3 regions of the Methylobacterium sp. Leaf466 genome follow, and region 2 is predicted to be linked to each of the others. Evidence: predicted binding sites of a transcription regulator. Region 2 holds the regulator's gene; each other region holds the start of a gene.
What was found. The regulator LexA, encoded in region 2, represses DNA repair genes until DNA is damaged. The targets are predictions, from matches to a motif close to TGTTCNNNNTGTGTTCNG.
Positions count from the first base shown of each region.

Region 1: ruvC (crossover junction endodeoxyribonuclease RuvC) is a predicted target of LexA. The motif match lies at 1,079-1,096, and genes of this name have one in related genera.
Region 3: dinB (DNA polymerase IV) is a predicted target of LexA. The motif match lies at 1,679-1,696, and genes of this name have one in related genera.

Region 1 covers NZ_LMRC01000023.1:38,261-41,980, reverse strand. The annotation lists gene ASG59_RS09860 (TonB-dependent siderophore receptor) at 1-856, opposite strand, end outside; gene ruvC (crossover junction endodeoxyribonuclease RuvC) at 1,135-1,716, shown strand; gene ASG59_RS09850 (YceI family protein) at 1,729-2,349, opposite strand; gene ruvA (Holliday junction branch migration protein RuvA) at 2,440-3,057, shown strand; gene ASG59_RS09840 ((2Fe-2S)-binding protein) at 3,326-3,583, shown strand; gene bfr (bacterioferritin) at 3,647-3,720, shown strand, end outside.
Region 2 covers NZ_LMRC01000012.1:120,761-124,480, reverse strand. The annotation lists gene pepN (aminopeptidase N) at 1-406, opposite strand, end outside; gene lexA (transcriptional repressor LexA) at 735-1,505, shown strand; gene ASG59_RS06945 (ComEC/Rec2 family competence protein) at 1,499-3,720, opposite strand, start outside.
Region 3 covers NZ_LMRC01000007.1:658-4,377, forward strand. The annotation lists gene ASG59_RS04835 (YiiG family protein) at 235-1,158, opposite strand; gene ASG59_RS21170 (hypothetical protein) at 1,392-1,637, opposite strand; gene dinB (DNA polymerase IV) at 1,773-2,879, shown strand; gene ASG59_RS04850 (methyltransferase domain-containing protein) at 2,940-3,587, opposite strand; gene ASG59_RS04855 (hypothetical protein) at 3,608-3,720, opposite strand, start outside.

The DNA of each region.
Region 1 (3,720 bases), on a different contig from region 2:
GGAAGCTCGTGAGCAGGGTGAAGGTGGTCGCCCCGTCCGGCTTATAGGTGAGGCTGGGCGCGATGTAGTAGCGGTCGTCCCCCGCCAGGGCGACGGGGGCGTCGGCCTTCTGCACCCGGCCGGTGACCCGGTAGAACCAATGACCCGACTGATCGACCGGGCCGCCGACGTCGAACGCCGCGTAGACCTGGTTGAACGAGCCGCCGCCGACCTCGACGTAGCGGAGCGGGTCGAGGGGCGGGCGCTTCGAAACGATGTTGACAAGGCCGCCCACCGGGCTGCCGCCGAACAGGGTGGCGGAGGGGCCGCGCAGCACCTCGATGCGCTCGGCGCCGAAGGCGTCGACCTTGTAGTTGGCGAACCCCGTCTGGAAGAGCTGCAGCCCGTCCCGGTACAGCCCACCCTCGGTGGCCGAGAAGCCGCGGATGATGAACCAGTCCACCCGCGGGTCCTGGCCGAACTGGTTGGCGAAGATGCCGGGCGTGTAGCGCACCGCCTCCGAGACCGTCTGGGCGGCCTGGGCGCGGATCTGCTCGGTGCCGACCACGCTGATCGACTGGGGCGTGCGGATCAGCGGCGTGTCGGTTTTCGTGGCGGTGGCGCTGGTGGTGGCGACGTAGCCGCTGACCGGACCCTTGGCCGTCTCGATGCCCCGTGGCGTGCCCGGTGTGCCGATCCCCGCCCCGCCGCGGCCGTCGCCTTCGATGCGCAACTCGTCGAGGGTGACGCTGCCGCCAGCAGGCGCGCGGGCCTCCTGCGCCTGCGCGACGCCGACGGCCAGCGGGATCGACGCCGCCAGGGCCGACCGGCGCAGGGCGCCGAGGGCCGCACGTCGCACGAGGGGGTGGGATGGCATGGGAAGGCTCCGCATTCGGCAGCCGAACGGGCTCGCGCGATCGGCGAGGGGCTCGGGCTCCGTTCTTTTGAATGAAACTAAAGTACTGTTTTAAAAGGCATTTTCGAATCGCGTTTTATGTATGCACCGCACCGAAGGCAAGCCGCGTCGCTCAGGCGTCCGGTTCGGGGCGGCCCGCCGTGACATTCGCGTATCACCCCGGTCGACTCAGGGATCCGCATCCGTTCATGATATGTTTCGAAAGACAGCGGCAGGGTCCGCGTGGCAGGGAGAGTGTGATGACCAGCCAGGCCCCGACCCGTATCCTCGGCATCGACCCGGGCCTGCGCCGAACCGGCTGGGGCCTGATCTCGGTGGTCGGGACCAAGCTCGCCTACGTCGACTGCGGGGTCGTGACCTCGGACGGCGACCTGCCGCTGGCCCTGCGCCTGCGCGAGTTGCACGAGGGGATCAGCCGGATCGTCCAGGGGTTCGCCCCCGACGAGGTCGCGGTGGAGGAGACCTTCGTCAACAAGGACGCTCAGGCGACGCTCAAGCTCGGGCACGCGCGGGCCATCGCCCTGCTGGTGCCGGCCCTGGCCGGCCTGCCGGTGTTCGAATACGCCGCCAACCTCGTGAAGAAGACCGTGGTCGGCTCGGGCCACGCCGACAAGGCGCAGATCCAGGCGATGGTGATGTTCCTGATGCCCAAGGCGGAGTTCAAGACCGCCGACGCCGCCGACGCCCTCGCCATCGCCGTGACCCACGCCAGCCATCGCGGCGCGCATGCGATCCGGCGGCGGCACGCGCCCGGCGCGGTGGCCGGGCCGGGGGCGGCGCGCATCGCGGCGGCCCTGGCCAAGGCGGTGGCGAAAGGCTGACGGGCGCCGAGGTCAGGGCGTCGGGGTCGCGGCCTTGAACTCGCCCTCGAGACGCAGGGTCACCTCGTCGCCCACCGCCGGCAGGAAGGCGGTGATGCCGAACTCCGACCGCTTGATCACCGCGCGTCCGTCGAAGCCCACCGTGTAGCGCCGGTCGATCGGGTTGACGCCGGACTGGTTGAAGGTGGCGTCGAAGGCGACGGGCCTGGTGACGCCCTTCAGGGTGAGATCTCCCGTGACGCGCGCGGTGGTGGGGCTGGTGGGCTCGATGCCGGTGCCGGTGAAGGTGGCGGCGGGAAAGCCCGCGACGGCGAAGAAGTCGGGCCCGCGCAGGTGGGCGTCCAGCGCCGCGTTGATGCCGCTGATGCTGGCCATGCCGATGGTGGCGGTGAGGCGGCTCCTGGCGGGCTCCTTCGGGTCGAGGTCGAGCTTGGCGGCCACGTCTGTGATCTGGCCGTAATAGGTGGAATACCCCAGGTGGCTGACCGACCAGGTGATCTTGCCGTGCGCCGGATCGAGGACGTAGGCCCCGGCACGGACCTTGGTGGGGTCGGCGCTCGGAGCGGCGTCCTCCTGCGCGCGGGCGCCCGCCGTGGCGAGCAGGACGAGGGCGATCACGGGCAGGCGCATCATGCGGGCATCCTCGAAGAGCGTGTCTGAGTGTGGCTGGAAGTCCTGTGGGGGTCATCTACAGGAACGTGCGGCGAGGGTAAGGGACAACGCATGATCGGCAAGCTGAAGGGCGTGGTGGATTCGCTCGGCGAGGACGTGGTGATCCTCGACGTGAACGGGGTCGGCTACGTGGTGCATTGCTCCGCCCGCACGCTCCAGCGCCTGCCCGCCGTCGGCGAGGCCGCCGCCCTGTCCATCGAGACCCATGTCCGCGAGGACATGATCCGCCTCTACGGCTTCCGGTCCGACGCCGAGCGCGAGTGGTTCCGCCTGCTCCAGGGCGTGCAGGGGGTGGGGGCCAAGGTGGCGCTCGCGGTGCTGTCCGTCCTCGAGCCGCCGGCGCTAGCCACTGCCATCGCCACGGGCGACAAGACCGGCATCAGCCGGGCACCCGGCGTCGGACCGCGCCTCGCCGCCCGCCTCGTCGCCGAACTCAAGGACAAGGCGCCGGCCTTCGCGTCCCTCGACCCCGCCGTCCTCGCCCTCGCCGGCGCCGTCGAGGACCGGACCGCGCCGCAACCGGCGGCCGATGCGGTCTCGGCCCTGGTCAACCTCGGCTACGCCCCGGTCCAGGCCTCCTCCGCCATCGCCGCCGCCCTGCGCGAGGCCGGGGAGGGCGCCGAGACCAAGGTGCTGATCCGCCTCGGCCTGCGCGAACTCGCCCGCTGACGGATTGTCGCCGGCCGGCGTCGGCCGGGTTGTGCCCGCGCCGGTATCCCTTCGTCCTGCGTCCACACCGATGCGGACCCTGCGTGCGGCTCATGGCTCGGCATGAGGGCCCCCAATCGGCTTGCGGGCCGCGCAGAGACCCGCTAAGTTGTTGAAAGAACAGTAGATTTCAATCGTTCTAAAAAGACGGGCAAGTGAATGTCGGTGCTCAGAAAAGGCCGGTCCGTAGGGGTGTCCTCCCCCGTGCGTCTCGCTTGAGGGGCCGCATATGATCGTGTGTTCCTGCAACGTCCTGTCCGACGGCGCCGTGCGCGCCTGCCTCGACCGGGGTGCCGACTGCCCGCGCACGCCGGCCCAGGTCCACGCCTGCCTCGGCTGCAGCCCCAAGTGCGGCCGATGCGCCCGCACCATCCGGGCGATCATGCAGACGGCCCTCGCGGAGGCCGCGCATACCTGCGCGACGGGTTGCGCAACCGGCTGCTCTCTGGTCAAGGTCGCACCAGCGGAGGCGGACATCGCCGCGTGAGCCGGGCCCGGCTCTCGCGGCGATGTCACGCCTCGTAGGCGTGACGCTCAGGGAGACGGGCACATGAAGGGTGATACCAAGGTCGTCGAGTACCTCAACCGCGGCCTGCGCAGCGAGTTGACGGCGGTCAGCCAGTA
Region 2 (3,720 bases):
AGGTGATCCGGCGGAAGCCGTCGGCCTCGCATTGGGTGCAATAGACCCCGTTCGACCGGTAGAGCCCCATGAGCCGGGTATTGGCGGACGGGTCGATCCGGGTCTCGATCTCCAGGGTGAAGGGCGCCCGGGGCGGATCGGCGATGGTCAGGCCGGTGGCATCGACGGAAAAGGATCCCGCGTCGAGCACCCTGCCGTCGAGGGCGATGCGGACGAGGACGAGGTCCTCGCCGTCGAGCACCAACGGTGAGCCGATGCGGCCGGCCGGGTTGGGACGCAGGCCGAGGCGGGAGACCACCCGGGTCGCGGTGGGATGCAGCACGACGTCGAGGTCGACCCGGTCGATGAGGTGGTCGCTCGGCCGGTAGTCCTCCAGGCGGACCAGGGTCGGCATGTCGGTGCGCATCACGGATCAGTCTTCCTGCGGTGGCGACCGGAGCGGCCGTGTTCGGGTCTGCGGGCACCGTCCGGCGTTGCGGCGGTTTCCCCGAGCCCGGTCGAGATCTCCGTCTTCTCGCATGAGGTCGCCGACCATTCACAGCGCCGCGACCCGTATCCCGTGGGCGCCGCCGGCCCGCCGCCGCGACGGCGAGCGGCGTCCGTTTCCTCCGGATCGATCACGACACGGGTCGGATCGGAACCCTTGCAGAACACTTAAAGAACGGCTAGCCTGTTCGTGATTTGTTTCTGCGATGTCGTGTCGCGGTTGGTGTCGCGAGAGTGTGGGTCGTCGGATGTTGACGCGCAAGCAATTGGATCTGCTGCAGTTCATACAGCAGAGGATGCAGGAGAGCAGTGTTCCTCCCTCCTTCGACGAGATGAAGGACGCGCTCGACCTCAAGTCGAAATCCGGCATCCACCGTCTCATCACCGCCCTCGAAGAGCGGGGCTTCCTGCGGCGCCTGCCCAATCGCGCCCGGGCGATCGAGGTGATCCGGATGCCCGAGAGCCTCGGCGGCACCATGCCGGCCCGGTCCGAGGCACCGGTCGAGGCACGGCGTTTCACGCCGAGCGTGGTCGAGGGCGGCAAGGGTCGGGACCAGTCGGGACAGAGCCATGTGCCGGTCGCGCGGCCGACCATGGCCAAGCCGCCGATGGCGCGTGTCACCGACGAGGCGGGGCGGCCGGTGATGGTGCCGGTGATGGGGCGGATCGCTGCGGGAACACCGATCTCGGCGATCCAGGAGCAGAGCCACACCATCGCGATGTCGCCGGACTTCCTGTCGGGCGGCGAGCATTACGCCCTCGAAGTGCGCGGTGACTCGATGGTGGAGGCCGGCATCCTCGACGGCGACCTTGTGGTCATCCGCAAGCAGGAGACCGCCAACACCGGCGACATCATCGTCGCGCTGATCGACGACGAGGAAGCGACCCTGAAGCGCCTGCGCCGCCGCGGTTCGTCCATCGCCCTGGAGGCGGCCAACCCCGCCTACGAAACCCGGGTGCTCGGCCCCGACCGCGTTCGCATCCAGGGTCGCCTGGTCAGTCTCGTGCGGCGCTACTGAAGCCGCTCCGCCGGCGACGACGAAGGGGTGTCGGGTACCGTTTCGTCGTCGGTGGCTTCCGGTGCCGTCACCGGGTCCGGCGTGGGTGCCGGGCTTGGCGCCACCGTGGACGGGCGCCAGGGTTTGGTGACGCCGGGCGCACGCGCGGTCGTCAGTGTCGGTGCCCCGTCCGTCAGGCGGATCGCAGTGGCGCCGTGGTCCCGCAAAAAGCGTCTGTCGACGATGACGGCGGCGGCACAAGCAGTCGGCGCTTCGAGACGCGAGATCAGGATATCCGCCCGGACGCAGTCCTCGCGAAAGCCGCGGCGGTCCTTGAGCAGCGCGATGCGGCGGCCGTCCTGCGCCTCCATCGTGCAGCCGAGCCGGTCGCAGCGCGCCGGGGATGCGGCGATGACGTCCGTGGCCTGGCGCGAATCGCCTTCCGCCTTCAGCCATTGCTCCATGACGAAGGCCGGCGGTCGCCCGAGCGCGGCCAGGCGGCCCGACCGGTCGCGAACGGCGGCTCCCGCGCCCTCCCGGTCGACGTAGATGTCGTTGCGCATCGGGATCGCCGCCAGGGCGACCCCGATGGCGGCCGGCAGCAGTCCGAGCCAGCGCAGGCTTGAGACGGGCAGGGCGAGGACGATCAGGGCGGCGGCCAGACAGGCCAGGGCACCGGCTCCGAAGGAGGGCACCATGACGCTGGCGTGGCCGAAGCCGCTGATCCAGGCGGAGATCGCGAGCATGCCCTGCACGGCGAGCCCCATCAGCCACCACACCGGCTGGTCGAGGGCGAAGGGGTAGGCGAGGATCCCGAGCACCGCCGCGGGCATCACCGCCAGCGAGACCAGCGGCAGGGTCAGGGCGTTGCCGACGAGGCCGAACGGCTGCACCGCCTGGAAATGGTAGGTGGAGAAGGGTGCGGTGGCAATCTGCGCCACCAGGGTCGTCGCGAGGGTTCCGACGACCGCCGCGGCGACGGTGGCCATCGCGCGGGCGACGCGGCCGTCGGCCTCGCGGCGCAGGCCGCTTCCGTCGAGATATCCGGCGCAGGCGATGAGGCCTGCGACGGCTCCGAACGACATCTGGAAGCTCGGGCCGAGCAGCCCCTCCGGCTCGCGGGCGAGCGCGATCAGGGCCGCCAGCGCCAGGTTGCGCATGCTCAAAGCGGGGCGGTCGACCAGGATCGCGCCAAGCATCACCAGGGTCATGATCCAGGCGCGCTCGGCCGCGATGTCCCAGCCGGAGAAAACGCAATAGGCGGTGACGCCGACCATCGCGAAGGCGGCGGCGATCTTCTTGATCGGTGCCCGCAGGGCGAGGAAAGGCACCGCCGCCAGGATCGCGCGCACCAGCCAGAACACCACCCCGGCCGCCAGCACCATGTGGAGGCCCGAGATCGAGACCACGTGATAGATCCCGGCGTCCCGCAGCACGTCGTTGGTCTGCTGGTCGATGAGGCCGCGCTTGCCCGTGACCAGGGCGGCGGCGACCGCACCGGCCTGTCCGCCGATGGCGTCGGTGATCCGCCGGGTGAGGGCGTTGCGGGCGTCGTCCACCGCCGCGGCCGCCCGCAACCGGACCGGCACCGGCCCGGGGGGCGGCTTGACCTCGATCTTGCCGACGAGGGAGCCCACCGCGCCGAGGCCGCGGAAGAAGGCGTCGCGGCCGAAGTCGTACCCGCCCGGACGCGCCGCCTCGGGCGGCGGCAGCAGGCGTGCATTGGCGGCGATGAAATCGCCCGGCTTGAGGGGGCGGGGTGCCTTGTAGGAGGCGCGCACCCGGGTCGGCCGGGCCTCGGCGGCGAGGGTGCCGAAGCTCTCGACCCGGATGATCAGGCGCGCACCCTCCTCGCGCTCGTCGAGGGATTCGATGAACCCGGTGAGCGGCGCGATCGTGGTGCGGGCAAGGATCGGGCTCGCCACCGTGGCGACGCGCCAGGCCCCGGCCACGAAGCCGAGGAGCGCGGCCACGAGCCCGAGGAGGAGCGCCCGCAATACCGGCCGGGCGGCGCAGACGGGGACGAGGGCCGCGAGGAGGGCCGCCGATCCCAGGGGCGCCGCCAACACGGGCTCGCCGACGGTGGCGGAGAAATACACGAGGATGCCGGCGCCGAAGGCCACCGCGAGCCAGGGAAACAGCCGCCGCCGTTCGGCCTCCAGCGAAACGCCCGCGACGAACCAATGCCGCAATGCGGGGAGCCAGGCGGCGAGACGGCGGGGCGACAGGGCGGCGA
Region 3 (3,720 bases), on a different contig from region 2:
TTCGATGGGGCCTGGTGGCTGAGGGGCCGGTGGCTCCGCCGGTGGATCAATCTCAGGTACCTGAGGGCCAGGAGTTGGATCGCCGATGGGCGGGAGGGGATCGTCTCCGGGGCGTGGCGTATCTGACTGCATCATTTGGCTTCCTCGTCATCCCGGCGAAGCGCGCGCCGCCGAGATGTAACGTCCATCGTACGGGATGGTCCCGTCAGCGCCGGCAGCGTCCGGCAGGACCGCCTAACGCGGGAAACGGGTCGCCGTCTGCGAGGACGAAATCAGGGTGTTGTAGTCGTTCACGATCCAGGTTGTGTCGATACGGCCGCGGCGTGCGTCACCCTTCGCGCGGCCGAGCTTCTCGCGGAACTCGCGTAGCTTGCCGAGCCAGGAAGCCGGTCGGCCCTCGAAGCCGGAGAAGGAGCCCGGCTCGGCCGTGGTATACTCGTCCATGCTCCTGACGGCCGAGGCATAAGTGGCGAGTGCGGCGTCGAAGGCCGGCAGGTCAACGATGGGCCTAGCTTCGCGCGGGAGCAGTTCCACCACCGGACGCGCTCGTAGCATGACGTTGGCGACGATCCAGCGCGCCTTGCGGCCTTCCTGCTTCTCGATCAGCGCGAGCTCTGCCTCGTCGCTCTTAAGCTTCTCACGGGCGAAGAGCGGTTCGAGCTTCGCCCGTTCTTCCAGGAAGGCATTGCCGGCAGGCGCGAGCTTGCCGTGCAAAGTCTTGCCCTCCGCCATCTTGTCGACCTTGTAGTCCGCCCGCTCGTAATAGCCGTTCGCCTGCGCAATCAGCGGGGCGAGCGTTTCATAGGCCGCGACGTACGGTGGGATGGCCGCGTCGAGCTCCGCCATGCGTGGTTCCGCACTCACGGCCGCCTTCGCCTTCGCGATCTCGTCGCGCACGTCATAGAGTGAGTAGAGCCCGTACACGATGCTCTCACGACCTGTCGGGCCGGTCTGCATGTTCACCCAGCTTCCGTAACGCGCCATCGACTCCGAAGCGCGGAGCGTCCGGTTCAAGAGCCCGACATAGGCGTTCAGCTTGCGGATGACGGCCTGCGAGGCGACCGTCTCCGGACCGGCGGGGACCGAGGTCTGCGCAAAAGCCGGAACGCAGCCCATGAAGACGGCCAGGAACACGGCGCGTCGCGTCGGGAAGGTCATTGGATAGCCCCTCGTGATGAGGCGGGTGGGTAGCATTCCAGCCGCACGACCGAAAGCGACGGCAGACGGTCGTGCGGGTCACGGCTGCGGAGCCTAATTGTCAATAAACACGAAGTTTTACCCCGGCGGATCTCTATCTAAAGACCCGAAATTCTAAGAAATATCAAATCGAGGCAGGGTCAAACTCGGTGCCTATCATGCTTTTCTACAAGCATGGCCAACTCGCGCTGGTTTCAAGCTGCCTGAAAGGCGCCACCGGCCTGCGATACGAAGGGCTGCACCAACACACGACGACCGCTGAGGTCGTGCACGGTGACGCTCCACTCCGACCATTCCTCCTGATCATCGAGTTCGTCCATGACGCTTTTGGCGACCGCCACAGCCCGACGCATCAGGCGTCCGGGGCAACGCACATCCTTGCCAATGGCATCGAGAACGAGGGCGTAGCCATTGGTTGCGTGAAAGCGGTAGCGGGCCATGATCTGCAAATCCCCTTCGCAGCACCTTCCGAAAACGCCTCAGTTCGCGTTATGTTCTATATGAGGGTAGCCGGTGAAAAAGGGCAAGGCTGCGTGTCGGTGCGCAGCCCGTCGTCCGGTGCTTCAGGGGCGGGAATGCCGAACGATACAGCACCCTTGACCGAACCTGTCGCCGTCGCTCGGAAGATCATCCACATCGACATGGATGCGTTCTATGCGTCCGTCGAGCAGCGCGATGATCCGGCCCTGCGCGGGCGCCCCTTGGCGGTCGGCGGATCACGCGAACGCGGTGTCGTGGCAGCGGCGAGCTACGAGGCACGGGTGTTCGGCGTTCGGTCGGCAATGCCCTCGGTCACCGCCCGGCGGCTCTGCCCCGACCTCGTCTTCGTCAAGCCGCGTTTCGAGGTCTACAAGGCGATCTCCGCCGAGATCCAGGCGGTGTTCGCCGAGCACACCCCGACCATCGAGCCGGTGTCTCTCGACGAAGCCTACCTCGACGTCACCGAGAACCTCCAAGGGCTCGCGACCGCCACCGCGGTTGCACGGGCCATTCGGGCGGAGATCCTGGCTCGCACCGGCCTCGTGGCCTCTGCGGGTGTCTCCTACAACAAGTTCCTGGCGAAGGTTGCCTCCGACTACCGAAAACCGGACGCCCTGTTCGTCATCACCCCGGCCATGGGACCAGCTTTCGTCGAGGCCTTGCCCATCGGACGCTTCCATGGCGTTGGCCCCGTGACGGAGGCCAAGATGAAGCGCCTTGGCATCCTCACGGGCGGCGACCTCAAGGCACGCTCGCTCAGTGAACTTCAGGCCATCTTTGGCAGCTCGAGCGGCTACTACCACAACGTCGCCCGGGGCATCGATCACCGACCCGTTCGGGCACATCGCATCCGCAAGTCGGTGGGGGCGGAGAACACCTTCTCCGAGGACACCACCCAGTTCGCCGTTCTCAGCGAGCGGCTACAGCCGATCCTCGACAAGGTCTGGACGGTCTGCGCGAGCAAGGGCGTCGCCGGCCGCACCGTCACCCTGAAGGTAAAATTTTCCGACTTCGAGCAGATCACCCGGGCGCGTTCCCTCACAATGCCGGTGGAAAGCCGCGAATCGCTGGCGGAGATCAGCCTCGGCCTGCTGCGGGACGTGTTTCCCCTACGCCGCAGCGTGCGACTGATCGGGGTGTCGCTATCCGGGCTGCGACATGGCGCGGGGGAAGAGCCACGTCAGCTTGGCCTTGCCCTGTAGCTGAGGGGCCGTGAGACAGCCGCTGCTAAAGCTTAGGCAACCCTCCGCCCGCCGCCTGCGCTACTGCGCGTCCGCTTTCGGCGTCGAGGTTCGTCCGATCACCGCCCGCATCGGATCAGTGGGTCCACCTTCCGGCAGTAGCACCCTGGCCTCAATCGCCGAGAACGCTGCGTGCTGCAGGTACAGTGCGATGAGCCGAGCATGATCATCCCCGCCGACGGCTCGCCAAATGGCCACCGCCTTCGTGGGGAAACAGCGGTTCGAGAAGGTGACGATCACGGGTGCGCCCGGCACCAGCACACGTGCGACCTCGCGCAGGACGGCCACGGGATCTTGTAGGTACTGCACCCCGACGCAGATCAGGGCGGCATCGATGCTGGCGTCGTCGAACGGCAGGATGGGGTCGGCGTTGAGGTCCTGCACAAAGTGCTGCGTCAGGCGTGCGTTGGCGGTGAGTTCTTCAGCGTTGAGGCCATGGCCAATTACACCCCCGTAGGCGACCTCTGCAGGCAGGTGGCTGATCCAACTCGACATCAGGTCGAGGATGCGGCCACCGGGCGGCAGTAGCGTGCGGTACAGGTCGGTCACGGCGTCGATGGCCGCGTCGTCGATATGCGTGACGAAGCGCGCCTGCGCGTAGAACAGCCCGTCCGGCGTGCGATCCTGCTTGGCGAAGGCTTCGGGAGGAAAGTTGGGGAGGCCGCTCATGATGGGCTCCATCGGCCGAGTCACCGCTCCGCACGCAGGCTCCCGACGAAGCGGCGCGCGACCTCCCGTACGGCTTCGTCGTCACGCTCACCATCTGGCCCCTTATCCCATAGATGGTCGAGGCTGGCATCGA